Regions from separate parts of the Rhodopseudomonas parapalustris genome, predicted to be linked through region 2. Evidence: riboswitches for the same ligand, from Rfam matches in the RefSeq annotation. Region 2 holds a riboswitch; each other region holds the start of a gene.
The links. A riboswitch is a leader RNA that binds a small molecule or an ion and turns the genes downstream of it on or off. The one in region 2 is predicted to bind cobalamin.
Positions count from the first base shown of each region.

Region 1 (7,517 bases), on a different contig from region 2:
GCACCACGATGGAGCCGAAGCTCAGGATCTCGAACAGGGCAGCGAACAGGTTTTCCATTCGGCGTTACCGGCTGATGGACATCACGCGCGGGCTACATCGTCTTCCAGTCGCCGGACTGCTCGAAGGCGTGGGCCGCTCGATAGATCGTCGGCTCGTCGAAATGCTTGCCGACCAGCATCAAGCCGACCGGCAACCCGTCGACCATGCCGCAGGGGATCGACATCGCCGGGTGATGGGTGATGTCGAACGGCGCGGTGTTGGAGATCATCTCGAAGGCACGACCGATCACTTCCTCGCGCGGCGCGTTCGGCGCCGGCAGCGGCGTCGCTTTCATCGGCGTGGTCGGCATCAGCAGCAAATCGAAATTCGCCAACGCGTGGTCGTAGGCCGCCGTGATCCGGCGGGAGATGTTGACCGCCTTGCCGTAATAGCGCGGCCCGAAGGTGTTGTTGATGTAGGTGCCGAGCAGCAGCATCATCTTGGTAGTTTCGGACAGCGAATCCGCCTGATCGCGCCAGCCGCGATGCGCCTTCATCAGCGTCGTGGAATACAGATCCGGGCGGCTGAGGCCGTAGCCGTCGCCGAACATCATGGTCTGGGTCATGCCTTCGGTGCCGATCGGCATCCACACGGCGCCGGCGAGATTGTGCGCCGGGATCGAGATTTCCTCGACGGTGGCACCGAGGCTGGCGAGCCGCTTGGCGGCTTCGCGGACACTGTCGTTGACGGCCGCTTCGGCGCCTGCCTGCTCGAAGCCTTCGCGGACGATGCCGATCTTCATGCCCTTGACGCCCTGGCCGAGCGCCTTGGTGTACTCGTGGACCTCGGGAGCGCGGATGCGCGGATCGTAACCGTCGTCGCCTGCGATGACTTCGAGCAGCAGCGCGTTGTCCTCGACGTTCGCAGTCATCGGCCCGGTGTGATCGACATAAATCTCGATCGGCATGATGCCGGTGTAGGGAACGAGGCCCCAGGTCGGCTTCATGCCGTAGGTGCCGCTGAACGACGACGGCATGCGGATCGAGCCGCCTTGGTCGCCGCCCATCGCCATATCGGCTTCGCCGAGCGCAACCACCACGGCGCTCCCCGAAGACGAGCCGCCGGCCGAGTAGCCCATCTTGTGCGGATTATGCACCGGACCATTGGAGCCGGTGTGGCTGCCGCCGGACATGCAGAAATGCTCACAATGCGTTTTGCCGAGAATCTCGCCGCCGGCATCGAGAATGCGGGTGACGACAGTGGCGTCGAAGTCCGGCACGTAGCCTTCGAGGGTCGAAGAGCCGTTCATCATCGGCACGCCGGCCAGCATGATGTTGTCCTTCAGCGCGACGGTCTTGCCCTTCAGCCTGCCCGACGACGCGCCCTTCACGCTCGACTTGCGATACCAGGCATTGCGCGGATTCTCCTCCGCGCCCGGCGTATAGCCCGGCGTGCGCGGATACTTCACCAGCGGCACTTCGTCGGGCAGCGCCGCAACCACGTTGTAAGCGTCGATCGAAGGCTGCATCAGTCCGCGGAACGAAACGATGTCCTCGTCGGTGAGTGACAGGCCGCACTGATCGGCGACTTCGAGAAGCTGCGTGGGTGTGGGAAGCGAGACGGCCAAGTTCATTCTCCTGCGCGTAGGCGGATCGGCAATGGCGACCCGGGGAGGGACACCGGCGGCGGCTCAGCAGAAGCGCCGCCGCATCATTGCGATACTACACAGGGAAATATTTTCCTTTTCAAGTATTATTTTGAAGCTCATCGATGCTGACGAGGTCAGCGCGGTTCAGAACGTGCGGAGCAATTTGAAATCCAGGCCGTCGGCTTCAGCGAGGTGCATCGTCATCCTTGCACGGCCGTCGCGGATCGTCACCTCGCCGCGCCCGCCCTGATACACCACGTTTCGTGCCGCCTGCAGCAAAGGGCGAGCCGCCAGCGTCTGCGCCTTTTCGGCGATCGTCGCCAGAAACCGCAGCCCTTCGTAGTTCGACTGCCCGACCGAGCCGATCGGCGGCGCGGTCGGGCCGAACATCCGCCGATAGGAGTCGCGGAACGCATCGTTGGCGGCGCAATCGTAGCAGCCGAAATAGCCCGAGGCGCAGAACAGATTCTCGGTGTTATCGGCGCCGATCCCGAGCAGCACCGTCTCGTCCATCGCACCGGCGAGACGCAGGATGTGCCGAGAAAGTCCCGCTTCGGCGAAGGCGCGATTAAAGGTGACGCTGTCGTTTCCGATCAGCGAGATCAGCACCGCATCGGGGCGGGCGGCGCGGATACGGTCGAGATGACGCTCGTGGTCGTCCTCGCCGAGCGGCACGAATTCCTCGCCGACAACCTGGCCACCGGCGTCCTTGATGTATTTCTTCACCGCCCGGTGCGACAGCCAAGGCCAGACGTAGTCGCTGCCGATCAGATACCAGCGCTGCGCCTTCTTTTCCCGCGCCAGCCAGTCAATCGCCGGCCGGCTCTGCCAGCGCGGCGTCTCTCCGATCGCCATCACGCCGGGCGCGCGTTCACCGCCCTCATAGACCGGGGTGTAGATGTACGGCACCCGGCCGCGGATCGCGTTGCGCAGCGCGACCCGCACCGCGCTGATGTGCGACCCCATCACGATATCGATGTCCTCACACGCGACCGACTGCGAGACGCGCTCGACCACGTCCTCGATCGCGCCACCGGCATCGCAGAACACCAGTTCGATCTCGCGGCCGAGAATGCCGCCGCGCTTGTTGATCTCGGCGGCGGCGAGCAGCGCCGCATTGGTCGACGCCGGCCCCCACAATCCTGGGGAGCCCTGGAAGGTGACGAAATTGGCGACGCGAAGCTTGTTGCGTGCACGCCGTGCGGCGGCGCCGTCGCCGTCCCCCGGTCCTTCGACCCACCGCGCATCGCCGAGCGTGCCGCGGTCGAGCAAGCCGAGCAGCGGCATTCCAGAGACACCAGTATGTCCGAGATCGACAGCCGAAAGCACGCCCTCTCCTGCTTGGTGCGGGTGGCCCCGCCGAAATCCCCTCCCCGGGTACGTCGATTGATGCTATTCGAAAATATTGAATCTTCAAGGATTGCTGTGCATATAGATGCAGCAAACTGCGCATCCGATTCACTCAAAGCGAACGATAAAGTCTCATCTTGGCCAAATCGCCCGACCGCAATCCACCGATCACGGAGCACCTCGCCTATCTGCTGGCGCAGGCCAACCGGGAGATCAACCGCCAGCTCGAAGCGCGGCTGCGCGGCGAAGGGGTGCCGGTGGAGCAGTGGCGGATTCTGAAGGTCCTGTCGGACGGCAAGGGACACTCGATGGGCGAGCTCGCCGAGGCGGTGCTGCTCAATCACCCGACCCTCACCAAGATGATCGACCGGATGGTGTCGGACGCGCTGGTTTATCGGGTCCAAGATCCGGAGGATCGCCGCAAGGTGCTGATGTACAGCTCCGATCGTGGCAAGGCACTGACCCAGCGGCTCAACGCGCTGGCGCTGAGCCAGGAAGCGCACATCGCGGAAAATTACGGCGACAAGGCCACCGCCGAGTTGAAGCGGCTGCTTGAAAGCCTGATCGACAGCGCGACCTGAGCGCATCTTCCCGTATGGCGCGCAGTGCGCGTGCGAACACCACCCCGGTCTGCAGCAACACGCCGCAAGATGCGGCGGGCGCACGGTCTATTCTGCACAATCGAACTGGCCTAGATCAGCGGGTGATGTGCCGCGGCAAGCGGCCGCCCATTCGAGTGAGGAAACATGCAGTACCGTTCGCCCTGGATGACCGAAGAGCTGGATACGTTCCGCGACCAGTTTCGTAAATTCCTCGCCAAGGACTTGGCGCCGCACAGCGACAAATGGCGCAAGCAGAAGATGGTCGACCGCTCGGCCTGGCTGAAGCTCGGCGAAATGGGCGCGCTGCTGCCGAGCGTTCCGGAGCAATACGGCGGCCTCGGCGCGAGCTTCGCCTACGACGCCGCGGTCTACGAGGATATGGAGCAGATCGTCCCGGACGCGCTGTCCGGCGTCACCGTATCCAGCGGCATCGTCGCGCACTACATTCTGAACTACGGTTCCGAAGCGCAAAAGCAGCGCTGGCTGCCGGGCATGGCGCGCGGCGAGCTGATCGGCGCGATCGCGATGACCGAACCCGGCACCGGTTCGGACCTGCAGAGTGTGCGTACCACCGCCAAGCTCGACGGCGACCACTACGTCATCAACGGCCAGAAGACCTTCATCACCAACGGCCAGAACTGCGACCTGATCATCGTGGTGGCCCGCACCGGCGGCGCCGGCGCCAAGGGGCTGTCGCTGATCGTGCTGGAGACCAAGGACAACCACGGCTTCAAGCGCGGCCGCAACCTCGACAAGATCGGCCTGCACGCCTCCGACACCTCCGAGCTGTTCTTCGAGAACGCCCGTACGCCGAAGGAGAACCTGCTCGGCGGCGAAGAGGGCAAGGGCTTCGTGCAACTGATGCAGCAACTGCCGCAGGAGCGGCTGATCATCGCGATCGGCGCCGTGGCGGCGATGGAGCGCGCCGTCGCACTGACCTCGGACTACACCAAGGAACGCCAAGCATTCGGCCAGCCGATCATCGAATTCCAGAACACCGCGTTCACGCTCGCTGAGCGCAAGACCGAAGCCTTCATCGCAAGGGTGTTCGTCGACTTCTGTCTGGTGCAGCTCATCGCCGGCAATCTCGACGCCGTCACCGCCTCGATGGCGAAATGGTGGACCACCCAGAAGCAGGTCGAGACCGTCGACGAATGCCTGCAGCTTCACGGCGGCTACGGCTACATGCAGGAATACCCGATCGGCCGGATGTTCATCGATTCGCGTATCCAGAAGATCTACGGCGGCACCAACGAGGTGATGAAGCTGCTGATCGCACGATCGCTGTAAGCGCCCGTAAGGGCGCCTCCGACGCGGCTCCACGAGAGCCTTGCGGAGGCGCCCGCGACGGTCACTCGCCGCTGTCCGAGACTTCGCGCTTGAGCCGACGCGGATCCTGCGGCTGGCCGTCCCAGGGCACCGGGCGCTCCAGCCATCGCTGGATGAAATTCCACGACCGCCGATAGCCGTTGTGCGGCAGGGTGCAGTCCGAGCAATCCTTGCGCGTCAGTCCGTTGCGATCGACGAACGTCTTGTAGGGCCCGGGACACTGGTACGCGCTGAGCGGGCAGTAGCAGAACAGGCAATTGAACTCGCGCTCGACGCCGCGATGACACGGCAGAAACGGGCACGCTTGATTGGTGAAGCCCTTGAAAGCTTCGTTAGTGGTCGTGTCTTTCGGCTCCATGACCGCTCCCTCTCGCCGCAGCACGGGACCGCGAACTCGCGGTCGCAGCGACGCTGTGGCTGGTTCTGATTGGGTGATGGCGCAAAGCGGCGGCAGTCGTCGAACGACGCTGCAAACCACCGCTGGCGCGCGGCTTCGCCTGCTAAGAAAATTCGGTCATCGCTGCTCCGCTCTCGACCCGCCGTCGATCGGTTAGATAGGTCCGTCTTCGGCCGGTCTCCTGGCTCGCGGATATCGCTTGGATCGCCTTCCCGACGCCGATGACGCCAGTGGCCTGATGATCCAGGCAGATCCGCTTACAGTTGCGGGGGCAGCTACGGAGTTGGTGAAAACACCTCACCGTATTCCCAGTTTCACCTCGCACGCGAGGCACCGAAGACGGCAAAACCAGAGCATGCGGCAGGTTCGCGCGCAAGCAAAAATGGCCAAGCCGCGGGACGGGCCAGAACCTAGCCGGGGATGCGATTGACGCACACGATACGCCAGCCGGCGCCAATCCGGTCGATCCGGGTTAGCGACAGCGGATCGACCACAAAGCTCAGCGCCGCGTCCGGCGAGCTATCGAGTGCAATCGCCAGCGCCGCCCGGATCGTGCCGGAATGGACCACCAGGACGACGTCCCCGCCGGGCAGGCGCGTCAGGCCGCGCTGCACGCGCTCGATCTGATCGACAAAACTCTCGCCGCCAGGTGGCGCCAGCCGCGCGGCATCCAGCCAGAACGCGTCGTAGGCGGGGCCGAGTTCGCGCGCCAGATCGTCGTGGCGACGCCCGGTCCAGGTCCCGAAATCCTGCTCGCGGAAATCCGGCTCCAGCAGCGGCTGAAAGCCGAGCGCCTCCGCGGTCTCGCGGGTGCGCCGGCTCGGGCTGGCCACGACCACGGCCTCCGCCGGCAGCGCCTCGCGCAGCCAATCCAGCCGCACCGTATGGCCGAGATCGACCGGAGCATCGGGCGCGTGAATCACGCCTTTCGGGCCGTCCACCGGCGCATGCCGGACCAGCCACAGCCGACCGAGGTCAGTCATCGAAATTCCTCGCGAAGCAGCGGACGACATGCCGCAACGATCGTCCCGATACGACAGAGCATGCCCGAGCCCCGGTCCGCAAGAAGCTGCGCCCGGTCTACGCCCGCCGCGAATTGCAACTTGTTCCGCCATGCAGCGTTAAGACGCATCCCGTATCAGATGATACGCCCCAAAGAGGAAGCCCGATGAAGGACGTCCACCGCGTCTTGATCGATAAGTTGCGGGAGCATTCCCGCCTGTCCGCCGAGGATCTGACCGCGATTCGGAACCTCAGCTACAGCTTGCGCCACCTCGATAGCACCGAAGACCTCGTCCAGCAGGGCGAATCGCCGAAAGGCGCTGCGCTGGTCGTCGACGGAATGGTCGGCCGGTATCATTTGCAGCACAACGGCCGTCGTCAATTTCTGTCGTTTCACATGGTCGGCGATCTGCCCGACTCGCAGGGGATGTTTCTCGAACGAATGGATCATTCGATCTGCGCGATCGGACCGGCGACCGCCGCCACAATCCCGCATCGGGAGATCCTGCGGATGTTCGAGACTCGTCCCGGCCTCGGCACGGCGATCTGGCGCGAGACTCTGGTCGACGCGGCGATCTTCCGCGAAGCGATCACCAACAACAGCGCGCGGACGATGCGAGCCCGGATGGCGCACTTGTTCTGCGAGCTGTTCTACCGCGCAGAGGTGTCGAAGCTCACCGACGGCAATTCGATGCAGCTACCGATCAGCCTGTCCCAGCTCGGCGATACGCTCGGGATGGCGATCGCGACGGTCAACCGGACGATCTCGACGCTGCGCGCCTCCAAGACGATGGACTTCCGTCACGGCGTTCTGACCATCCGCAACTGGCAGGGGGTGGCGAAGATCGGCGAGTTCGATCCCGGCTATCTGCATCTCAAGCGCCCGCCGCCCCGCTGAAGCTCTTTCGAGCTATGCTGCGGCGTCGTCCGGTTCGGGGTAGACGCCGCGCAGCACGACGTCGAAATGATCCTTCACCGCCGAGTTGCAGCGGCAGGCACGCAACCGCAACTTGTCCGCGTCGTCGACGATCAGTGCGCCTCGCCGAGTGGTGAGAATTCCCTCCTGACGAAACGCTTGCAGCACGCGGCTGGTGTAGCTGCGCCCGACCCCCAACATCGCCGCGAGCTGCTCGTGGGTGAGCGGCACCACGCTGTCGCCGGTCCGGTCCATCGCCGCGGCGATCCACTTCGCGGTTCGCTGTTCGATCG
Region 1 is NZ_JAMKBZ010000039.1:2,220-9,736, forward strand. It holds gene M9H71_RS22960 (branched-chain amino acid ABC transporter permease) at 1-58, opposite strand, end outside; gene M9H71_RS22965 (amidase) at 93-1,607, opposite strand; gene M9H71_RS22970 (substrate-binding domain-containing protein) at 1,773-2,957, opposite strand; gene M9H71_RS22975 (MarR family winged helix-turn-helix transcriptional regulator) at 3,116-3,559, shown strand; gene M9H71_RS22980 (acyl-CoA dehydrogenase family protein) at 3,725-4,870, shown strand; gene M9H71_RS22985 (cysteine-rich small domain-containing protein) at 4,932-5,267, opposite strand; cobalamin riboswitch at 5,461-5,659, opposite strand; gene M9H71_RS22990 (histidine phosphatase family protein) at 5,717-6,289, opposite strand; gene M9H71_RS22995 (Crp/Fnr family transcriptional regulator) at 6,475-7,206, shown strand; gene M9H71_RS23000 (Crp/Fnr family transcriptional regulator) at 7,219-7,517, opposite strand, start outside.
Region 1: linked by a shared signal. The riboswitch ahead of M9H71_RS22985 (cysteine-rich small domain-containing protein) and the one ahead of M9H71_RS03225 (HoxN/HupN/NixA family nickel/cobalt transporter) in region 2 are both predicted to bind cobalamin.

Region 2 (7,517 bases):
CGCGTGCGGTGAGGAAAGCGGCGCTCATGCGACGCCTCCACCGAGCGCGCGGCGCTCGCGCACGATCAGATACAGGAAGAACGGCACGCCGATGATCGAGGTCAGGACGCCGACCTTGATGTCGGAGGACGCTGGGATCAGTCGCACCGCGATGTCGGCGGCGAGCAGCAACGCCGCGCCGGCGAGCGCGCTCGGCACCAGCACGCGGGCCGGATCGTGGCCTATCAGGGGGCGTACCAGATGCGGCGCGACCAGGCCGATGAAGCCGATCGTTCCCGACACCGAGACGGCACCGCCGACGCCGAGCGCGGTGCCGGCGATCACGATCAGCCGCAGTCGGGCGACGTCGACGCCGAGGCTCTGTGCGGTCTCCTCGCCGAGGCTGAGGGCGCGGAACGCGGCACGCTGACTGAGGAGCAGCAGGGCGCCGGCGACGATGAACGGCAGCGCCAGCACGACATGGCGGAAGCTGCGGTCTTCCAGCGAGCCCAGCAGCCAGAACGCGATCTCGAGGCTGGCGAACGGATTCGCCGACAGGTTCATCACCAGCGCGGTGGCGGCGCCGGCGAGGGCGGAGATCGCCAGACCTGCCAGGATCAAGAGCAGCAGGCTGGCGTTGCGGCCGGCGACTGCAAGCAGCACGAACACCGAGACGAACGCCATCGTGATCGCCGCCGCCGGCAGCGCGAACGAGCGCACGTCGGCGAGCCCGAGCGAGATGATCAGCACGGCGCCGAACGCCGCCGATTGCGGCGCGCCGAACAGCGACGGCGACGCCAAAGGATTGCGCAGCAGGCCCTGTAGCGCCGCGCCGGACAGACCGAGAATGCCGCCGATGGCGAGGGCCAGGATGGTGCGCGGCAGCCGGATCTGCTGCACGATGATCTGCTGCACCTCGCCGCCGAATCCGATCAGCGCCTGCACCACGGCGAGCGGCGACAGCTTGACCGGCCCGACTGCGAGCGATCCGATCGCCAAAAGGGCCACGAGCACCGCGAGCGCGGCGGTGACGGCCGCCGCGCGCGAATTCGGTCCGGAACGTCGGGTCATACCGCGCTCATTTCTGCACGGCCGGGGCGACCTGGTCGAGCCGGTGATAGCCGTTGAGGCGATAGATGATGGTGGAGACGATCCAGCTCGCCACGAACAGCGCCACGATGCCGTAGCCGAGCGCGCCGAAATTCTCGTTGAGCTCGGCGATCCATTCCCAGAACGCGCCTTCGAGATGGAACCGTCCGGCGAGCAGCCCGAGCGTCTCGATGCCGCCGATCAGCAGCGCCACCAGCACCGACACCGTCGTGATGGTCATGTTGTAGTACAGCTTGCGGACCGGGTTGCGATACGCCCAGCCATAGGCGCCGAGCATCAGCACGCCGTCCAGGGTGTCCACCAGGGTCATGCCGGCGGCGAACAGCGCCGGGAACACCAGGATCGACCAGTGCGAAATGTTGCCGGAGGCGTTCGCGGCCAGCCCGAACAGGCTGATCTCGCTGGCGGTCTCGAAGCCGAGCGCGAACAACAGCCCGATCGGAAACAACTGCCAGCTCTTGGAGACGAAGCGGAACAGCGGCCGGAACAGCCGCGCCAGCCAGCCGCGCTGCTGCAGCAGCTCGTTGATGTCGTCGTCGTGCACGACCTCGCCGGCCTTGGCCTTCTTGAATGCGCGATACACGCCGCTCAGCACCGACAGGTTGGCGATGGCGATCGCGAACAGGAACAGTGCCGACGCCGAGGTGCCGATCACCCCGCCGATCTCGCGATAGCCCGAGAACCGCTCGGTCAGCGAATTGGCCGCGATCGCGATCGCCAGCGACGCCACCAGCACCACGGTGGAATGGCCGAGCGCGAAGAACAGCCCGACCGTGACCGGCCGCTTGCCTTCCTGCATCAGCTTTCGGGTGACGTTGTCGATCGCCGCAATGTGGTCGGCGTCGAGCGCGTGGCGCAGGCCTAGGCTGTAAGCTAGTACCGCTGTGCCGATCAGCACCGGCTCGCCGGCGAACGCGGTGAGCGCCCAGGCCCAGGCGGCGAGGTTGGCGAGCACCAGCCCGCCGAGCACGGCGATCAGGCGGACGCGGAATCCATCGGAAGAGGTGGGCGGAATGAGTTCGGTCATGGCGGTCTCCGGCCGGTGAGCAGCATCCTGTCACCTGTGCGGCGGACCGCTCCAGCCGCGCGCGCCGCACGGTGGAAGATGACGCACTCAGGCCGGTCTCCTGGCTCACGGGTCGTCGCAATCCTTCGCCTTCCCGGGCTGTCGCCCAGTGGCCGATTGAAGGATCGCTCGCCGCTCACAGTTGCGGGCGCAGCGCCGGATTTGGGCTTGGCTGTCAAAGCGTGCGGCCCGCACCGGCTTCCCTGTGCCGGACGATTCCCGGCACACCTGAACGGGCGCGATCAAATGGAAGCGGGACTGCTTTGTCAATCGCCGCCTTGGTCGGGCGGCAAGTGCGTTGTCGAGCGAAGGGGGAGCCGGTTCGCGTGAAGGAAATGCGTCACAGCAAGAAATAAGAGCGTTTCACGCCGGTGTGCTGAGCTTCAGCCCGATCATGCCGGCCACAATCATCGACAGGCACAGCACACGGACGCCGCTCGCCGGCTCACCGTACAGCGTCATGCCGACCACGATGCTGCCAGCGGCGCCAATTCCGGTCCACACCGCATAGGCGGTGCCGAACGGCAGCGATTTCAGCGCGATACTCATCAGGCCGAAGCTGGCCAGGATGGCGGCCAGGGTCACGACCGCCGGCCAGAACCGGGTGAAGCCCTCGGAATGCTTCAGTCCCAGCGCCCAGACGATCTCCATCAGGCCCGCGGCAAACAGCGCGAGCCAGCCGGTCATGGCTTCCTGCGCGGCGGCAGCGTCAGCACGGCGGCTTGCGCATAGCCGCGATACGGCCGGTCGAACCGCAGGCCGGCCCCAGTGCGGGCCGCGACCTGCATCAGCACGGCTTCCAGACTGTCGCGCGGGGTGACGTCGAACAGCGTCAGCCAGCGTCGCAACAGGTTGCGGGCCACTGAAGGCAGGCCGCGCTGGTCGCCGAAATCGACGATGTGCAGCTTGCCGCCCGGCTTCAGATTGGCGACGGCGCGATCGATCACCGCGGTCCAGTCCGGGATCATCGACAGGCTGTAGGAAATCATGACGTGGTCGAAGCTGACCGCCTGGCCGAACACCGCCTGCGCGGTAAACGCCGTGGCGTCGCCGTGCGCGACCTTGACCCGCGACATCAGTCCGGCACCTTCGATCGAACTGATCGCAGAGGTCAGCATCTCGGTCGAGACGTCGAGACCATAGAACTTCGCGTCGCGGTATTGCGCCGCCGCCTGAATCAGGTTGCGGCCGGTGCCGCAGCCGACTTCGAGAACGGATTCGCCCGCCTTCGGCTGCAGTTCGGCGATCAGCCGATCGCGGCCGAGCAGATAATAACGGCGGGTCAGATCGTAGATGTGACGCTGATAGCGGTACATCCGGTTCATGCGCGAGGTCGCGTCGACCGGCCACGCCGGATCGACGGCGAGCTCGGGGTGCGTCAGCTCGGTACGCGGAAGATCGGTGCGAGTGAGCGTCGTCATGGCCTGCCACCCTGGTTCGGCATCGTCGGCCATCCATCGCGATTTCTGGCGACAGGGTGATGACAAAGGCGGCGCTGATGATCAGGTCCGGCGCTGTCGCAAAACTGCAGCGTTGCCCGGCTAATTTGGATCGATTGCCGAGTCGAGGATTTGATGAACACGCAGCAACTGATCGCGGACGCCGTCCGCAACAGCAAGGATCGCAGCGAGTCGACGCTGTGGGACGCTTTGTTTTCGATCTGGTTTCGTCGCCTGGTCTATACCCAGATATGGGAAGACCCCGAGGCTGATCTCGCGGCTCTGCAACTGCAGATCGGCTCGACCATCGTGACGATCTCGTCGGGCGGCTGCAACGCGTTGTCCTACCTCACCGCCAAGCCGGCGCAGGTGTTCGCGGTCGATCTCAACGAGGCGCATCTGGCGCTGCTCAAGCTGAAGCTCGCCGGCCTGCGGGCGCTGCCGGACTACGCGTCGTTCTGGCGGTTCTTCGGCGAGGGGGCTGCTGCCGATAACGCCGATCTGTATCGCCGGCGGCTGCGCCCGGCGCTCGATCTCGATGCCCGCAGCTTCTGGGACGAGCGCGACTTTCGCGGCCGGCCGCGCTACCGCTACTTCACCAATGGGTTCTACCGCCACGGCGCGCTCGGCCATTTCATCGGCTTTGCGCATCTGCTTGCGCGCATCGCCAAGATCGATCTCGACGTGCTGCTGAAAGGCGCTCCGGATTCGCCGGAGCGCCAGGCGGCGCTGCAGCGCGTCGACCGGCTGTTCCATTCGCGGTTTGCCCGCATGCTCACCCGAACACCGGCTCTGCTGTTCAGCCTCGGCATTCCGCCGCAGCAGCGCGAACTGCTCGGCGGCGACCAGCCGCTCAACGAAGTGCTGCATCAGCGGCTGCTGCGGCTGATCGACGTCTATCCGAACGAGACCAATTACTTCGCCTGGCAGGCTCTGAGCCGGAGCTATCCCGGCCCCGGCGATCGCTGCCTGCCGCTGTATCTGCAGGAGAGCCGCTATCAGCAGATGCGCGCCGGCGCCGGCCTAGTGATCCCGGTGCACGAAAATCTGCGGGTGTTCCTGGAGAGCCTGCCGGCCCGCCAGATCGACGCCGTGGTGCTGCTCGACTCGCAGGACTGGATGGCGCCGGACGAAATCCGCGCGCTGTGGGATGCGATCGATCGCGCCGGCAAGGAGCAGGTGCGGGTGATCTTCCGCACCGCAGGCGCCGAATCCCCGCTGGAAACCGAGCCGCTGGCTCCGCTGCAACAGACCTGGCAGCGCGACGCCGAACGCAGCGCCATCGGCTTCGACCGCGACCGCTCGGGGATCTACGGCGGCTTCCACTGCTACATGCGGCGGAGCGGCAGCGTCGGCTGAACCGCCGCCGGTGTGTTCGCGCGCCGGTTCGCTCAGCTTGATCCATCTCAATCCGCATCCCCGCCAATCAGTTAGCGTGCTGATGACGAAGCGTGGTGCGGATGGGTCGTGCTTCCCGCGCCGGCAGCGTCTCTCCCCAGACTGGCCCCGCGCTCCCGATGCGCAACCGGGAGGCGGGGTTATTGTTGCCTGAGCGCCCGCAACGGCGTGGCCGCCGGTCCGCCTTGCCGAACGCGTCCTGATCGGGCAAGACTCTCGAAATTCACCTGAATTTCCAAGAGGCCGGTTTGATCGACAAGCTCGAGCTGCTACTCGCGCTCGCCAAGGAACGGCATTTCGGCCGAGCCGCGGAAGCCTGCGGCGTGACCCAGCCGACCATGTCGACCGGCATCAAGCAGCTCGAAGAGATCTTGGGCGTGATGCTGGTGCAGCGCGGCTCGCGGTTTCTCGGCTTCACGCCGGAGGGCGAGCGGGCGCTGGAATGGGCGCGCCGGATCGTCGCCGACAGCCGCGCGATGCGCCAGGATATCGGGGCGCTGAAGGCCGAACTGTCCGGGGAACTGAGGATCGCTGCGATCCCGACCGTGCTCGGCATGGTGGCGCAGCTCACCACGCCGTTTCGTGCCAAGCATCCCAACGTCCGCTTCAGCATCCTGTCCTGCACCTCGTCGGAAGTGCTGGGCCTGCTCGAAAACCTCGAAGTCGACGCCGGGCTGACCTACACCGAGAACGAGCCGGTCGGCAAAGTCCGCAGCGTGCCGCTGTATCAGGAAAGCTACCGGCTGATCACCTCGCCCGACGGGATGTTCGGCGACCGCGATCAGGTGACCTGGCGCGAGGTCGGCCAGGTGCCGCTGTGCCTGCTGACGCCCAACATGCAGAATCGCCGCATTATCGACCGGGCGCTGCGCGCCGCGGGCACCAGTGCGCAGCCGACGCTGACCTCAAATTCGATCATCGTGCTGTACACCCACGTCAAGACGGGGCGATGGGCCAGCGTGATGCCGGCCAAGCTCGCCGAGACGCTCGGGCTCGGCGACGAAGTTCGCACCATTCCGATCGTCGAGCCGATGGTCGCCTACAGCATCGGCCTCGTGGTACCGCCGCGTGAGCCCTACACGCCGCTGGTCGCCGCCCTGATGCAGGTGGCCCGCGAAGTCGCGCCGACGCTGCAGAGCTGATCGGGGCGGATCGCTGCCGGAAATGCTGCGGAGCGCAGGCAGCCGCCACGAGTCATTCCGTGGCGCGAGCGATAGCTCGCGAACCCGGAATCTCCCTGCGCGAACAACCTCGGGATTCCGGCGCCCCGGAATGACGGTGTCAATTCTCCTTGTCGTTGCGAATTCCTTATCGCAGCATTGGACAGCTTTATTGATCTTTTGAACAATTCTTATTCTCATCCGGCGATCCACGACGACGAAGAGCGCCGATGCAATACGAACCATGGGAACCCGCCCGCGCGAGCGAGATCATCGCCGGGCTGACGCACAAGGAAGGCGCGACGCTGCTGATGCTGCAGGCGTTGCAGGAAGCGTTCGGCTATGTGCCGCAGGACGCCGAGCCGATGATCGCTCAGGCGCTGAATTTGTCGCGCGCTGAAGTCCACGGCGTCCTTACCTTCTATCCGGATTTCCGCCGTGCCCCGCCAGGCCGCCATGTGCTGAAGCTGTGCCGCGCCGAGGCCTGCCAGGCCGCCGGCGGTGACGCGCTGGCGGCGCATGTCGAGACCCGGCTGGGCGTCACCTTCGGCGCCACCACCGCGGACGGCGCGGTGACGCTGGAGCCGGCCTATTGCCTCGGCCTGTGTGCCACGGCGCCCTCGGCGATGATCAACGAGCGCGTGGTCGGCCGGCTCGATGCCGGCAAGCTCGATGCTCTGTTGGCGGAGGCGCAGCGATGAGTTTGCGCGTCTTCATCCCGCGCGATTCCAGTGCGCTCGCGATCGGCGCCGACGAAGTCGCGGCCGCGCTGCTCGAACAGGCGCATGCGCGCGATCTGCCGGTCGATCTGGTCCGCCCCGGTTCGCGCGGGCTGTATTGGCTCGAACCCATGCTGGAGGTGGACACGCCCGAGGGCCGCGTCGCCTACGGGCCGGTGACGCCGGACGACATGCCGGCGCTGCTCGATGCGATTCTGAGCGATGGTACGCATCCGCTGAAGCAGGGGTTCACCGAACAGATCCCGTGGCTGAAGCGGCAGACCCGGCTGACCTTTGCGCGCTGCGGCATCGTCGATCCGCGCTCGATCGACGATTATCGCGCTCATGGCGGCTATCGCGGGCTCGAACGCGCGCTGAAGATGAGCTCGGATGCGATCATCGACGACGTCGTCAAGTCCGGCCTGCGCGGCCGCGGCGGCGCAGGCTTTCCGACCGGCACCAAGTGGCGCACCGTGGCGCAGGCTGGGCGTGGCCAGAAATACATCTGCTGCAACGCCGACGAGGGCGACAGCGGCACCTTCGCAGACCGGATGCTGATGGAGGGCGATCCCTTCATGATCATCGAGGGGATGACGATCGCCGGCATCGCCGTCGGCGCCACGAAGGGCTACATCTACATCCGCTC
Region 2 is NZ_JAMKBZ010000002.1:239,841-247,357, forward strand. It holds gene M9H71_RS03215 (ABC transporter ATP-binding protein) at 1-28, opposite strand, end outside; gene M9H71_RS03220 (FecCD family ABC transporter permease) at 25-1,050, opposite strand; gene M9H71_RS03225 (HoxN/HupN/NixA family nickel/cobalt transporter) at 1,058-2,116, opposite strand; cobalamin riboswitch at 2,190-2,402, opposite strand; gene M9H71_RS03230 (DMT family transporter) at 2,519-2,842, opposite strand; gene M9H71_RS03235 (class I SAM-dependent methyltransferase) at 2,839-3,576, opposite strand; gene M9H71_RS03240 (DUF3419 family protein) at 3,730-4,953, shown strand; gene M9H71_RS03245 (LysR family transcriptional regulator) at 5,241-6,134, shown strand; gene M9H71_RS03250 (formate dehydrogenase subunit gamma) at 6,383-6,853, shown strand; gene M9H71_RS03255 (formate dehydrogenase beta subunit) at 6,850-7,517, shown strand, end outside.

Region 3 (7,517 bases), on a different contig from region 2:
GCAGCATTGCGGTCTCGATGGCGCTGCGCTGGTTCGCGGTCTCGCCACCGGTTACGAGATTCAAGTCGATCTCGTCACCGGCATCTGCCTGCACGAGCACAAGATCGATCACATCGCGCATCTCGGCCCATCGGCGGCGGCCGGCATCGGAACGGCGCTGCGGTTGCCCACGGAGGTGATCTATCAGGCGGTTCAGCAGGCCTTGCACGTCACCACCACGACGCGGCAATCACGCAAGGGTGAGATCTCGAGCTGGAAGGCCTACGCGCCGGCCTTCGCCGGCAAGATGGCGGTGGAAGCGGTGGATCGGGTAATGCGCGGCGAGGGCGCGCCGTCGCCGGCCTGGGAGGGTGAGGATGGCTTCATCGCCTGGCTGCTCGGCGGTCCCAAGGCAGAATATCAGGTGCCGCTGCCGGAGCGCGGCGAGGCCAAGCGGGCGATTCTGCAGACATACACCAAGGAGCACTCCGCCGAGTATCAGAGCCAGGCGCTGATCGACCTCGCGCGACGGATGGGGCCTGCGCTGCGGGAGCGGACGCCGGACCTGTCGAAGATCAACAGCATCGTGCTGCATACCAGCCATCACACCCATTATGTGATCGGTACCGGGGCCAACGATCCGCAGAAGATGGACCCGAGCGCGAGCCGCGAAACGCTCGATCACTCGATCATGTACATCTTCGCCGTCGCGCTCGAAGACGGCGGGTGGCATCACGAGCAGTCCTACGCGCCCGAGCGTGCGGCGCGGCCTACCACGGTTGCGCTGTGGCACAAGGTGTCGACGATCGAAGATCCGGAATGGACGCGGCGCTATCACAGCCGCGATCCCAAGGAGAAGGCGTTCGGTGCCCGCGTCGTCGTCACCTTCGACGACGGATCGATCGTCGAGGATCAGATCGCCGTCGCAGACGCGCATCCGTTCGGCCGTCGGCCGTTCCGCCGCGAGCAATATGTCGGCAAGTTCCGCACCCTGGCGGACGGCGTCGTCGAGCAGTCGGAGCAGGACCGTTTCCTCGAACTCGTCGACCGGCTGCCCGAGCTGAGCTCGGCCGAACTCGGCGGACTGAGCTTCGCTGTCGCGCCGTTCCGGCTCGGGGTGGCGTCGCCGGCCGGCATTTTCGATTGGAAGTCCGGATCGTAGCCGGGGCTGAATAATTCTGATCACCAGGGAGGAAGCAATGACAGACCACGCGATTGCGCGTCACAGCGCTCCGCCGAAGAAGTCCGTCGCGTTGTCCGGCGTCATCGCCGGCAACACCGCGCTGTGCACGGTCGGGCGAACCGGAAACGATCTGCACTATCGGGGGTACGACATTCTCGACATGGCGGAGACCTGCGAGTTCGAAGAGATCGCGCATCTCCTGGTGCACGGGGCGCTGCCGACGGTGGCGGAACTGGCCGCCTACAAGGCCAGACTGCGAAGCTTGCGCGGGCTGCCGGCGGCGGTGCGCAGTGCCCTCGAAGCACTTCCGGCGGCGGCGCATCCGATGGACGTGATGCGCTCAGGTGTATCTTCGCTCGGCTGCGTGCTGCCGGAAGCGGGCGACCTCAATCATCCCGGGGCGCGTGACATTGCCGACCGGCTGTTGGCCTCGTTCGGCTCGATGCTGTTGTATTGGTATCACTTCGCCCACACCGGCCGCCGCATCGAGGTCGAGACCGACGACGACAGCATCGGCGGTCACTTTCTGCATCTGCTGCATCGGACCAAACCGCGAGAGTCGCACGTCCGCGCGATGCATACGTCGCTGAACCTGTATGCCGAGCACGAGTTCAACGCCTCGACCTTCACGGCGCGCTGCATCGCCGGGACCGGTGCCGATTTCTACTCGGCGATCGCCGGCGCGATCGGCGCGCTGCGTGGTCCCAAGCACGGCGGCGCCAACGAAGCGGCGTTCGAAATCCAGAAACGATACGCAACGCCCGACGAAGCGGAGGCCGACATCCGCCGTCGGGTCGCTGCGAAGGAGGTGGTGATCGGGTTCGGCCACCCGGTCTACACCATCGCCGACCCGCGCAACCGCGTGATCAAGGAGGTCGCCCGGCGGCTTTCGGTCGAGGCCGGATCGGTGAAGATGTTCGAGATCGCCGACCGGATCGAGGCGGTGATGCACGAATCTAAGAAGATGTTCGCCAATCTCGACTGGTTCAGCGCCGTCTCTTATCACGCGATGGGGGTGCCGACTTCGCTGTTCACGCCGTTGTTCGTGATCTCACGGACGGCGGGATGGAGCGCCCACATCATCGAGCAGCGGCAGGACAACAAGATCATCCGCCCGACCGCGAACTACGTCGGACCGGAGAATCGTCTGTTCGTGCCGATCGAACAACGCGGCCACGCGCCGTCTTCTCGTCTTGCCTGAAAGTGAAACCATGCCGTATCTCGTTGCTGCCGATCTCCCCACCGACCCTGCAGGCGTGCGGTTCCGCTCGCTGATCGAGCGCGGCGGCATCGTCCGCATGCCGGGCGCGCACAATGGCATGGCCGCACTGCAGGCGCGCGCTGCCGGCTTCGAGGCGTTGTATCTGTCGGGCGCCGCGATGACCGCGTCGATGGGGATTCCCGACCTCGGAATGATCACGGTCGACGAGGTCGCGTTCTTCATCCGGCAGATCGCGCGGGCAGGCGGCCTTCCCACCCTGGTCGATGGCGACACCGGGTACGGCGAGGCCCTCAACGTCATGCACATGGTCCGCACCTTCGAGGATGCGGGCGCGGGCGCGGTTCATATCGAGGATCAGCTTCTGCCGAAGAAGTGCGGTCATCTCAACGACAAGAAGCTCGCCGATGCGAACGACATGGCCGCCAAGGTCGCCGCCGCGGCGAAAGCGCGGCGCCATCTCTATCTGATCGCACGAACCGATGCGGCGGCCAGCGAAGGCATCGACGGCGCAGTGGCGCGCGCCAGGCTGTACATCGAGGCCGGAGCCGACGCGATCTTTCCCGAGGCGCTGACCACGGCCGAGATGTTCCGCGAATTCGCTGCTCGGATGCCGGGCGTGCCGCTGCTCGCCAACATGACCGAATTCGGCCGGACTCCGTTCTTCACCGCCGACGAGTTTCAGCAGATGGGCTACCGGATGGTGATCTGGCCGGTGTCGTCGCTGCGCGTCGCCAACAAGGCGCAACAGAAGCTCTATGCGACGTTGCGGCGGGACGGCAGCACGCAAGCGATGCTCGGCGACATGCAGACACGCGCCGAGCTGTACGACACGCTCGGGCTCGACCGGTTCGAGGCGCTGGATGCGTCGATCGTTCGATCGATCGCGCCGGCGTCGGCCGGATCATAGGCGAGAGACGGAATCGGCGGGCAGCAAGCCGATGTCGCGTCCCGAGCGGCGGAAGCTGATAGCTCCGGTTCGGTAGGACAGAGTCTTTCTGCCTGTTGCTGTGCGTCTTGCGCGGGGGAAACTAATTAGTTGAGATGATCGAAGCGTGGATCGCTTGACAGCCTTGGATCACCCTCGCCATAGTGATCGCCGTCGAGGTTCTTCGGATCGTATCGTCCGGAGCTAAGAGGGAAGCCGGTGCAAGGCCGGCGCTGCCCCCGCAACTGTCAGCGGCGAGCCGACGTTCAGCAAAGCCACTGGGAGCGATCCCGGGAAGGTCGAACGAAGGCGATGACCCGCGAGCCAGGAGACCTGCCTCGTCGAACGAAACGTCCACGGGCGGGGTGCCCCGGTGGTGCGCTTGTGGCCCCGCCGTGCTTGCGGTTCGGGGAATCATGCCGCGTCGCTAGGCCTTGCCCCCAACTTTTGGGGTTGAGCCATGTCTTCTCTCACAACTACTACGTCTCTTGCCGTCGCCACACTCGGCACACCGCGGATCGGGCCGCGGCGCGAGCTGAAATCCGCACTCGAAAGTTTCTGGGCCGGCAAGTCGACGGAAGCCGACCTGCTGCGAGTTGCGGCCGCGTTGCGCGCGGCGAACTGGGCGCGGCAAAAAGCGCGCGGCGTCAGCGTGATTCCGTCGAACGACTTCTCGCTCTACGATCAGGTCCTCGACACCAGCGTGATGGTCGGCGCGATTCCCGAGATCTATGGGTGGAAAGGGGGCCCGGTTTCGCTCGCCACCTATTTCGCCATGGCCCGCGGCACGCAGGCCGACGTCGCTGGGCACGGCTGTGCCAACGGTCATTACCACGACGAGACGACACCGCATGGCGTTCCGGCTCAGGAGATGACCAAGTGGTTCGATACCAACTACCACTATATGGTCCCTGAATTTGCCGCCGGGCAGCGCTTCCAGCTCGCGTCGCTCAAGCCGCTCGACGAATATCGCGAGTCGAAGGCGCTGGGCTACGACACCCGTCCGGTGCTGCTCGGGCCGGTCACCTATCTGAAGCTCGGAAAGAGCGCGGATGAGGGGCTCGATGTGCTGTCGCTGCTGCCGCAACTGGTGCCGGTCTATATCGAGATTCTCGGCCGGCTCGCGGCCGAGGGGGCGAAGTGGGTCCAACTCGACGAACCGGCGCTGGTGCTCGATCTCGACGACCGCGACCGCCAGGCGTTTCGCGACGTCTACGGCCAGATCGCGCGGGAGCTGCCGCATCTCGATATCATGCTGGCGACCTATTTCGGCGGGCTCGGCGACAATCTCGAGACCGCGCTGGCGCTACCGATCGCGGGTCTGCATCTCGACCTGGTGCGGGCGCCGAAGCAGATCAACGCTGTGATCGCGAAGGGGCCGAAGGATCTAGTGCTGTCGCTTGGCGTGGTCGACGGACGCAATATCTGGCGCGCCGACCTGCCTGACTTGCTCGACCGCCTCGAGCCGATCGTGCAGCAGCGTGGGCTCGACCGCGTGCAATTGGCGCCGTCGTGTTCGCTGCTGCACGTGCCGGTCGATCTCGAACTCGAAACCGGCCTCGATCCCGACCTGAAGAACTGGTTGTCGTTCTCGCTGCAGAAGATGGGCGAGTTGTCGACGTTGGGCAGGGCCTTGAGCGGCGACCGGGCCGCGGTGCACGACCAGTTGTCCGCCTCGGCCAAGGCGGCCGCGACGCGGCGCAAGTCGCCCAAAGTGCACGACACGGCGGTGATCGGCCGCGCCGCGGCGGTCACCGCCACGATGACCCAGCGCAACAGCGGATTTGCGGCGCGTGCGACATTGCAGCATCAGCGGCTACAGCTGCCGGCGTTTCCGACCACCACGATCGGGTCGTTTCCGCAGACCGCCCAGATCCGCCAGGTCCGCGCCGCTCATGCCAAGGGCGCGATCTCGGATGCGGACTACAACACGTTCCTGCGCGGCGAGACCGCCCGGGCGATTCAGTGGCAGGAGAAGGTCGGCCTCGACGTTCTGGTCCATGGCGAGTTCGAACGCAACGACATGGTGCAGTATTTCGGCGAGCAGCTCTCCGGCTTCGCCTTCACCAAGGAAGGCTGGGTGCAGAGCTACGGGTCGCGCTGCGTGCGGCCGCCGATCCTGTTCGGCGACGTGTCGCGGCCGCGGCCGATGACGGTCGGCTGGTGGAAATATGCGCAATCGCTCACCGCCAAGCCGATGAAGGGCATGCTGACCGGACCGGTGACGATCCTGAACTGGTCGTTCGTGCGTGACGACGTTCCGCGCAGCACCGCGTGCCGCCAGATCGCGCTCGCGATCCGCGACGAAGTCGGCGATCTCGAACAGGCGGGCGCCTCGATGATCCAGATCGACGAGGCGGCGTTGCGCGAGGGGCTGCCGCTGCGCCGCTCCGAATGGAAGAGCTATCTCGACTGGGCGGTCGAGTGCTTCCGGCTGTGTTCGTCCGGCGTCAACGACGAGACGCAGATCCACACCCACATGTGCTATTCGGAGTTCAACGACATCATCGATGCGATCGCCGCGATGGACGCCGATGTGATCTCGATCGAGACGTCGCGCTCGAAGATGGAGCTGCTCGACGCGTTCAAGACCTACAAGTACCCGAACGAGATTGGTCCCGGCGTCTACGACATTCATTCGCCCCGGGTGCCGTCAGTCGAGGAAATGACCACGCTGCTCCAACTAGCGCGTCAGCGGCTGTCGGATGGGCAATTGTGGGTCAATCCGGACTGTGGATTGAAGACGCGCGGCTGGGACGAAGTCCAGGGGGCGCTCGTCAACATGGTCGAAGCAGCGCGGCGGATTCGCGAGGTCAGTGCGGGATGAAGCGGCACCGCTCTGAATGACGTTTCTGACGCGCTGCGATCGGGGAGGCCTCCGGCTCAATGTCGGAGGCCTCCAGGAGCTTGTCGTGTCTATGAATGATCGTGTTGTGCAGATTTTTGCAGCTGCGGATGAGCCATGCGAACGCGCGCGATGGAGTTACGTTAGCCGAGATCGCAGAGGACGATCATTGAGTCGCGGCCAGCTGAAGATCGCGGTGCCGCGGCTGGAGTGGGTCGCCAATTTCGACGACCTCGATCCGCTGGTCGCCGAGCCCGATGTCGATCTGCGCTGGATCCAGCCCGGCACGCCGATCCCGGCGGACATCGACGTCGAGATCCTGCCGGGTTCCAAGGCGACGCGGACCGAACTCGACCTGATCCGGTGCGAAGGCTGGGATATCGATATCCACGCTCACGTCCGTCGCGGCGGACGCGTGGTCGGGCTGTGTGCCGGCTTCCATATGCTTGGCCGCATCGTCCGCGATCCGCTGGGCCTCGAAGGTCCGCCTGGTGAGACGGCCGGGCTCGGCCTGCTGGAGTTCGAAACCGAGATCTCCGGCGACAAGCGCCTCGTCGAGATCGACGCCCGCGACCGCCTCAGCGGCTGCCGGGTCACCGACTATGAGATGCACATGGGCCGGACCACCGGTGCCGGCCTGGCGCGGCCGTGGCTTACGCTCGACGATGGCACCGGGCTTCGGCCTGAAGGCGCGATGTCGGCCTGGCAGCCCATCGCGTCGATGGTCACAGAGCGCCTTCAAGCTGTCCGGCCTCGGCGAGTTGGTCGAGCAGTCCGGGAATGGCGGTGATCTTGTTCGCCTTTTCCGGGACTGGCCTGCGCCAACACCAGCCGGGCGGTGGTGGCGTAGGCCGAGAGCGTGTGCAGGCTTTTGAGCCCCTTGCGGCGGTCGTGGGTCCTACGTGCGGTCGTGCCGTCGATGGCAATGAGGTCGTGCCGCCCGGGCCACAGCGCCTCCACCCAGTCCTGGAAGCTGCGCGCGAACAGGATCGGATCGACCCGGTTGACCAGCAACGCAGCCAGCGCTCGTACGGAATAGCGTGATGGAAGTCCGCCGCCTTCTGCAGCAAGTCGATATGGTGGTTTCCCCAGGCGGCGATGTCGTCGAAATCGTCGCACGAGGCGATGGTGGCGCAGGTCACCAGCAGCAGCACCTCCGACAGCGGATACATCACCCGCCATGGTTCGCGCTCGTCGTCGAGCTTGGAAAAGCTGCGAGAGTATGCACAGCGCGCGCCCGCGGCAGTTCCTCGTCGAGCATCGTATCGGACATGGCTTCCATCGAGGCGATCCCGGTCGAATCAGGGAAGGAATCACGCCATGCCGTCAAATCAAAACATCGCCTCCAAGCCCGTTAACCTGA
Region 3 is NZ_JAMKBZ010000011.1:140,806-148,322, forward strand. It holds gene M9H71_RS12230 (MmgE/PrpD family protein) at 1-1,141, shown strand, start outside; gene prpC (bifunctional 2-methylcitrate synthase/citrate synthase) at 1,179-2,363, shown strand; gene prpB (methylisocitrate lyase) at 2,374-3,291, shown strand; cobalamin riboswitch at 3,470-3,664, shown strand; gene metE (5-methyltetrahydropteroyltriglutamate--homocysteine S-methyltransferase) at 3,770-6,136, shown strand; gene M9H71_RS12250 (hypothetical protein) at 6,324-6,944, shown strand; gene M9H71_RS12255 (hypothetical protein) at 6,880-7,308, opposite strand; gene M9H71_RS12260 (hypothetical protein) at 7,198-7,512, shown strand.
Region 3: linked by a shared signal. The riboswitch ahead of metE (5-methyltetrahydropteroyltriglutamate--homocysteine S-methyltransferase) and the one ahead of M9H71_RS03225 (HoxN/HupN/NixA family nickel/cobalt transporter) in region 2 are both predicted to bind cobalamin.

Region 4 (7,517 bases), on a different contig from region 2:
TGGTGGCTCCGCGATGGTCCGCGCGGCGTTGGCCGGCGTGGCATTGAAGTGATCGATGCTCCGTGAAAAGGCCGTGGGATCGATCTGCAGCGCAGCAGCCAATTCGCCGAGTTTAGGTGCAGTGATCGGTGCCAGCGCGGACGGCGCCGCGCGGGCTAGACCCGCTGCATCGAGTATCAGATGAGCGAGTTGGCCGGGGCAGGCGGCGATCCTTGGTCCCCATTTGGCGTAGTGCGTCGGCTGCGATCCTGCCCCTGCGACGTCGATGCGCGCGCCGGATCGGTCGACCACGAGGCCGAGCGGAATGGATGTGATTCGAGTGACGATGCCGCCGTCGAACTGCGGCCCGCGCGCATCGACCGGAACGACATGGCATGTAGTCGGATCGCCGATCGCACAGCCGCCGGCCCCGATCAGCAGATCGAGCAGGCGACCGTCCGAATAAGGCGTACCGCGGACCATCCATCCTTCGGCGGCGCTGCCGAAATTTTCGTGCAACCAGGCGGGGTCGGCCCCGGGGCCACCGGCACAGGCCACGACGCTGCGCGTGCGGATGGCGGCGTCCGCCCCAGCGGATCGAACGTTGATCGTCCAGCCTTCGTCTTCGGCACGCCGCAGCGACCGTGCCTCGCTGTCGTAGCTGATCGCGACGCCCATCCGGTTGGCGGTGGCGTACAACGCATTGATCATCGCCTTGCCGCCACCGAGCGGAAATGCGGTGCGTCGGGAATACGGCATCACTCCGGTGCTTGGTGGCTGCAGGTGCACGCCGTGGTCGATCAGCCAGCCGGCGATACTGTGCGCGCGTTCAATCAGTAGCTCCGTCAGCGCCCGGTCGGTGTCGTCGCCCGTCACGCTGCGCAGCTCGGCGCGCAATTCTTCCGCCGTGTAGCGATCGGGGACGTAGTCGAGTGGCGTCTCGTGTGTCAGCCGGAAATTGCGACCGTGGCGCGCATTGCCGCCGCGAAGGGGGCGCGGTGCCGCTTCGAGCAAGCGGACCGCGGCGTCGCCGCGGCGCGCGGCGATCGCCGCGCAAAGACCGGCGATTCCGCCGCCTATCACTGTCACGTCCCACAGCAAGATGCGGTCAATCCGGTCGAGATGATGCGCCTAAGCCGCTCGATAGCGGCCAAGAAAAGCGCGGCCTGGTGGACCTTCGTCTTAGAGGGCGGCTCCGGGGCGTTGTCAATCTTGCGCCCGAGGCATCGGCGTGCTGTGGTGCCGCTCGCTTCGGTGCCCTTCGTTCGAAGGGTGAAACGGGAATGCGGTGCGGCGAGCAATCGCCAAGTCCGCGGCTGCCCCCGCAACTGTAAGCGGACCGCTTCCGGTCACACCGCCACTGAGCACGGCGCAACAGCCGCTCGGGAAGGCGACCGGGACAATGTCCGCGAGCCAGGAGACCGGCCGAAGTCCGAAAACCATGCCATTCGACGGTGGGTCGAAGAAGGACACAGACATGCTGCACCGACCGCCGACCTGACGCGCGCCTCCGCTTCTCGCGGAGACATCCTGCCGTCGCCCGAACGAATCCGCGCGATCAGCTTCGCTGTCGTCGCCGCTATTTTGTTCGATCGTTCTCACTGCCCCGCAGAAGCGGCGGCAGCGCATTGCTATTGCCGAGCTTCCGAATGCACGCGCCCTTGCTTGATCCCCGTATCGTTTCCGTTCCGCCGATCGATCCTGCTCCTGAGCTTGAGCTGCGATCCCGGCTCGACGGCAAGGCGAAGCCGCCGGGCTCGCTGGGCCGGCTCGAAGATATCGCTGTGCAGCTCGGGCTGATCTGGCATCCCGCGCCGCCGCGCGCTGAGCGGGCGGCGGTGTTCATCTTCGCAGGCGATCACGGCCTCGCCGCCGATCGGGTGTCGCCGTATCCGGCGAGCGTCACGCGTGCGATGGTCGAGGCGTATCTAGCGGGTCGCGCCGGCGTCAACGTTTTGGCGAATGCGGTGACGACCGAGGTGCGGATCGTCGACGGCGGCATCGATGCCGACATGCCGCCGCACCCCAAGCTGATTGATCGCAAGATCCGCCGCGGCACCCGCAACGCCCGCCACGAACCGGCAATGACTCACCAGGAGGCCGCGCGTGCCATCACCGCGGCGGCCGATCTGGTGCGCGAGGATATCGCCGGCGGGCTCGACATCGTCGCGATTGGCGAGATGGGAATCGGGAACACCACTTCGGCCGCACTGATCACCCACGCGCTGACGGCGGCGCCGATCTTCGATTGCGTCGGCCGCGGCGCCGGGATGGACGATGCCGGGGTCGCGCACAAGCGCGCCATCGTCGAACAGGCGGCGGCGCGGGCGCAGCCGACGGCGCCGCTCGACGTGCTCGCCGAATTCGGCGGCTTCGACATTGCGATGATGGCCGGCGCAGTGCTCGGCGCCGCGGCCTCGCGGCGGCCGGTGGTGATCGACGGCTTCATTGCCAGCGCTGCGGCGCTGCTCGCGGTGCGGCTGCAGCCCGCGGCGCGCGGTTACTGCGTATTCTCGCATCGCTCGGCCGAGCGTGGCCACCGTGTGCTGCTCGAAGCGATGCAGGCGGTGCCGTATCTCGATCTCGGCTTGCGGCTGGGCGAGGGCACTGGCGCATTGATGACCGTGCCGTTGTTGCGCGCTGCCGCCGGCATTCTCAACGACCTCGCCGCGCTCTCGGACGTGCTGGCGGGCCGGCTCGGATCGCGCTCGTGAGCCGGCAGATCCAATCCCTGCTCAATGCCGTGCAGTTCATGACGTTGGTGCCGACGCCGCGCACCGCGCAGTTCGACGACGACTGGCTGCTGAGCGCATCGAAGTACTTTCCGCTGGTCGGCGCTGGGATCGGTCTGGTCTGTGGTGGCGTGCTGCTCGCGGGCTCGCTGATCTGGTCGGGCATGGTGCCGGCGATGATGGCGGTGGCTGCTGGCGCCGCGCTCTCCGGCGCGCTGCACGAAGACGGCATCGCCGACACCGCCGATGGGTTGTTCGGCGGCCGCACCCGCGAGCGGCGCCTGGCGCTGATCAAGGACAGCCGCCTCGGCCTGTATGGCGCGGTGGCGCTGGTCCTCAGTTTCGCGATCCGCGTTGCAGCGCTTGCGAGCCTCCCACCGTGGCTCGGCGTCGCCACTCTGGTGGCCGGCTATAGTCTGGGGCGGACCGGCATCGTCGCGGCGATGTCCGCGCTGCCTTATGCCGGCGACGCCGCCACCGGCAAGCTGAGCTATCCGACGCGCACGATCAGCACTGCAGGCTGGTTCGGGCTGGCTGCGTTCAGCGTGCTGGGCGCGCTGTGGCTGATCATGCTCAATCCGCTGGCGGCCATCGTCGGGCTGCTGGTCGCGGGTGTGTTCGCCCTTGCGGCGCCGTGGATCGCGCTCCGGCTGATCGGCGGCTATCGCGGCGACGTGCTTGGCGCCACTGAACAGATGATCCAGATCGGCCTGTTGCTCGGCGTCGTCGCGATGGCCGGTCCTGGCTGAGTGATGCCGCTGCTGCCGATCACCGTCAACCGCAGGCGCCGGCGCCTGCGGTGTTTCCTCTCAACTGCATGCCATCGAGTAGTTTCATGACCGACGCCCATGTCGAGGAGCTCATCTCCCGAATCCAATTTACGCCGCGCACGAGCAACGGCTCGCGCCGCGCCCGCTCGCTGATGATCCAGGGCACCAGCTCGGATGTCGGCAAGAGCATGGTGGTCGCGGGACTGTGCCGCGCCTTCACCCGGCGCGGGCTGGTGGTGCGTCCGTTCAAGGCGCAGAACATGAGCAACAATGCCGCGGTCGCATCCGACTCCGATCTGCCTCTCGGTCCGAACGGTGAACTGGTCCGCGGTGAGATCGGCCGCGCCCAGGCGCTGCAGGCGCGCGCGTGTCGGGTCGCGCCGTCGATCCACATGAACCCGGTGCTGCTGAAACCGCAGTCTGAAATCGGCGCCCAGGTGGTGCTGCGCGGACGCGTGCTCGGCAACTGCCCGGCGCGGATCTATCACCACATGCGGCAGCGGCTGATCCCGGCGGTGGTCGACAGCTTCGAGCGGCTCACCGCCGAGGCCGATCTGGTGCTTGTCGAAGGCGCCGGTAGCGGCGCCGAGGTTTATCTGCGCGCCTCCGACATCACCAATATGCGGTTTGCGGAAGCGGCCGATCTCCCGGTCGTGTTCCTGTCCGACATCGATCGCGGCGGCACCATGGCGGCACTGGTCGGCAGCTATGTTCTGCTCAACGAGGGCGATCGCGCCCGCGTCGTCGGCTATCTGATCAACAAATTCCGCGGCGACTTCTCGCTGTTCGAACCCGGCTGCAAAACGATCACGGCCGAGACTGGCTGGCCGTTCCTCGGCGTGCTGCGCTGGTTTCCAGGCGCCGACCGGCTGCCGGCCGAAGACTCGCTGGCGCTGGAACGGGCCGCGGCGGCGAGCCGGGGACAGCTCAAGATCGCGGTGCCGCGGCTGCAGCGCGTCGCCAATTTCGACGACCTCGATCCCCTGGTGGCCGAGCCCGACATCGATCTGCAGTGGATTCAGCCGGGCTCGCCGATCCCGGCGGATGTCGACGTCGTGGTGCTTCCGGGCTCAAAAGCGACCCGCACCGAGCTGGACCTGATCCGGCGCGAGGGCTGGGACATCGACATTCATGCTCACGTCCGCCGCGGCGGACGCGTCGTCGGACTGTGCGCCGGCTTCCAGATGCTCGGCCGCGTGGTGCGCGATCCGCAAGGCATCGAGGGGCCTGCCGGCGAGACCGCGGGGCTTGGCCTGCTCGACATCGAGACCGAGATTTCCGGCGATAAGCGCTTGGTCGAGATCGATGCGCTCGATCGGGTCAGCGGATGCCGGGTCGTCGGCTACGAGATGCATATGGGCCGCACCACCGGCGCAGGATTGTCGCGGCCATGGCTGAGGCTGGAGGAGGGTGGCAGCGAACGGGCCGAAGGCGCAGTGTCGGCTGACGGCCGGGTCAGCGGCGGCTATCTGCACGGCATCTTCGGCGGCGATGCGTTCCGCTCCGCCTGGCTGGCGCAGATCGGTGCGGCGTCGTCCGGGCTCGATTTCGAGCGCCGGGTCGAAGAGACGCTGGACGCGCTCGCGGATCATTGCGAAAGCAATCTCGATCTCGACGCTTTGCTGGCGCTGGCGCGGTGACGCGGCGTTTGCGCGCAGGAATAGGACGACGATGCGGAAGATCTTGTTGATCGGAATTGGGCCGGGCGGTCCGAACTACCTGACCCTTCAGGCGGTCGAGGCGTTGAACCGCGCCACCGTGTTCTTCATTCCCGACAAGGGCGAGGAAAAGGCCGAGCTGCGGCTGGCGCGCGAACAGATTTGCGAGCGCTTCATCAAGTCGCCGGACTATCGTTTCGTCACCATCGACATTCCGAAGCGCGAGGCGCAGCCGCAGGACTATCGCGCCACGGTGAACGATTGGCATGCCGAGATCGCGGGCCGGTTTCAGCAGGCGATGATCGAGCACCTGCCGGAGGACGGCTGCGGCGCATTTCTGGTGTGGGGTGATCCGTCGCTGTACGACAGCACGATCCGTATTCTCGACCGGCTGCGCACGCGCGGCATGGCGCTCGACTACGAGATCATTCCCGGCATCACCGCGGTGCAGGCGCTGACGGCGCGTCATGGCATCGCGCTCAATGGCATCGGCGAACCCGTCACGGTCACGACAGGGCGGAAGCTCGCTGCCGCCGGTCGCTGGTCGGGCGAGACCATGGTGGTCATGCTCGACGGCGAGGAGACCTTCGCCAAGATCGCCGCCGAGGGCGCCGAGATTTTCTGGGGCGCCAATCTCGGGATGGACGACGAAGTGCTGGTAGCGGGGAAGCTCCCGGAGATCGTGCCGGAAATTCAGCGTGTCCGCCGGCAGGTCCGCGCCGCCAAAGGCTGGGTGATGGATATCTATCTGCTGCGCAAGGCGGACGGCGACGCGGAGACCTGACACCCCGTTGTCAGGCGTCCGTCATCGGCGTCGAGTTCGCCACTTACGCCTGTCCTCGCGGCGAGGCGATGCCGAGCGCCTTGATCCGGGATGCCAGCGTGGTCGGCTTCATGTCGAGCATCGCCGCGGCGCCGTCGTCGCCGAACACCTTCCCTTTGCACGCGCGCAGGGCCGCGACGATGTTGGCGCGTTCCAGGTTGCGAAGGTCGGCGGTGGTCATCACGGCAGGCTGCGCGTCCGGTTTTTGGCGGCCGGCACTCGCCGCGGCGTGGCTGCTCGCTGATTCCGGCAGGTCGATGCGGAGCCGGCCATTCTGCGCCAGGATGGTGGCGCGTTCGATGACGTTCTGCAGCTCGCGGACGTTGCCGGGCCAGTCGTAGCGCATCAAACGCCGCACGTCGCCCTGCGACAGCCGCAACTCGGCTTTCATCTCGCGGGCTTCGTTGGCGAGGAAGTGCTGAGCCAGCAAGGGAATGTCCTCGCGGCGGTCGCGCAGCGGCACCGACTCGATCGGAAACACGCTGAGCCGGAAGTACAAATCCTCGCGGAAGTGCCCGCGCTGCACTTCGCGTTTCAGGTCGCGGTTGGTGGCGGCGATCAGGCGGACGTCGACGTTGCGGGTGCGCTCCTCGCCGACGCGCTCGAAATTGCCCTCCTGCAGCACGCGCAGCAGCTTGCTCTGCAGCTCCAGCGGAATTTCGCCGACCTCGTCGAGAAACAGCGTGCCGCCGTCGGCGAGCTCGAAACGGCCGATGCGATCACGCACTGCGCCGGTGAAGGCGCCGCGGGCGTGGCCGAAGAATTCGCTCTCGAACAGCTCCCGCGGGATCGCCGCGCAGTTGACCCTGATCAGCGGACGGTCGCGGCGCGTGCTGGCTTCGTGGATCGCGCGCGCGATCAGCTCCTTGCCGGTGCCGGATTCGCCGGTGATCAGCACCGTCGCGGCGGTCGGCGCGACCAGCTTGACCTGGCGCAGCGTGGTCTGGATGGCTTCGCTTTGCCCGATGATGCCGCGCGGATTGGTCTCGATCCGGATTTCTTCCTGCAGGTAATCGTTTTCGAGCTGCAGCCGCTCGCGGAGGCGGTCGACTTCGGCGAGCGCGGCGTGCAGCTTCTCGTCGGCTTCGTGGCGCTGGCTGACGTCGCGAAACACCACCACCGCGCCGACCACCACGCCGCTGCGGTCGTGGATCGGCGTCGAGGTGTACTCGACCCAGACCGGCTTGCCGTCCTTGTGCCAGAACACTTCGCTGTCGACGGTGTGCACCGCGCCGTCGCGGAACGCCGCATAAATCGGGCACTCCTGGCCTGGATAGTGCCGGCCGTCGTGATGGCTGTGATGCACCATGGCGTGCATCTCCTTGCCCACCAATTCATCGGCGGACCAGCCCAGGATCAGCTCTGCGGCCGGATTGACGAAGGTGGTCTTGCCCTCGGCGTTGACGCCGTAGATGCCTTCGCCGGCGGCGCGCAGGATCAGCTGGTTCTCGCGTTCGATGTTCTGAAATACGCGCTCGACGCGCTGCCAGGCCGGCAGACCGTCGCGCATGTAGTCGTCGGCGACGGCATCGACATAGCGTCGCCGGCGCTGCTC
Region 4 is NZ_JAMKBZ010000003.1:98,574-106,090, reverse strand. It holds gene tcuA (FAD-dependent tricarballylate dehydrogenase TcuA) at 1-1,068, opposite strand, end outside; cobalamin riboswitch at 1,215-1,423, shown strand; gene cobT (nicotinate-nucleotide--dimethylbenzimidazole phosphoribosyltransferase) at 1,629-2,693, shown strand; gene M9H71_RS03975 (adenosylcobinamide-GDP ribazoletransferase) at 2,690-3,460, shown strand; gene M9H71_RS03970 (cobyric acid synthase) at 3,547-5,121, shown strand; gene cobF (precorrin-6A synthase (deacetylating)) at 5,153-5,923, shown strand; gene M9H71_RS03960 (sigma 54-interacting transcriptional regulator) at 5,967-7,517, opposite strand, start outside.
Region 4: linked by a shared signal. The riboswitch ahead of cobT (nicotinate-nucleotide--dimethylbenzimidazole phosphoribosyltransferase) and the one ahead of M9H71_RS03225 (HoxN/HupN/NixA family nickel/cobalt transporter) in region 2 are both predicted to bind cobalamin.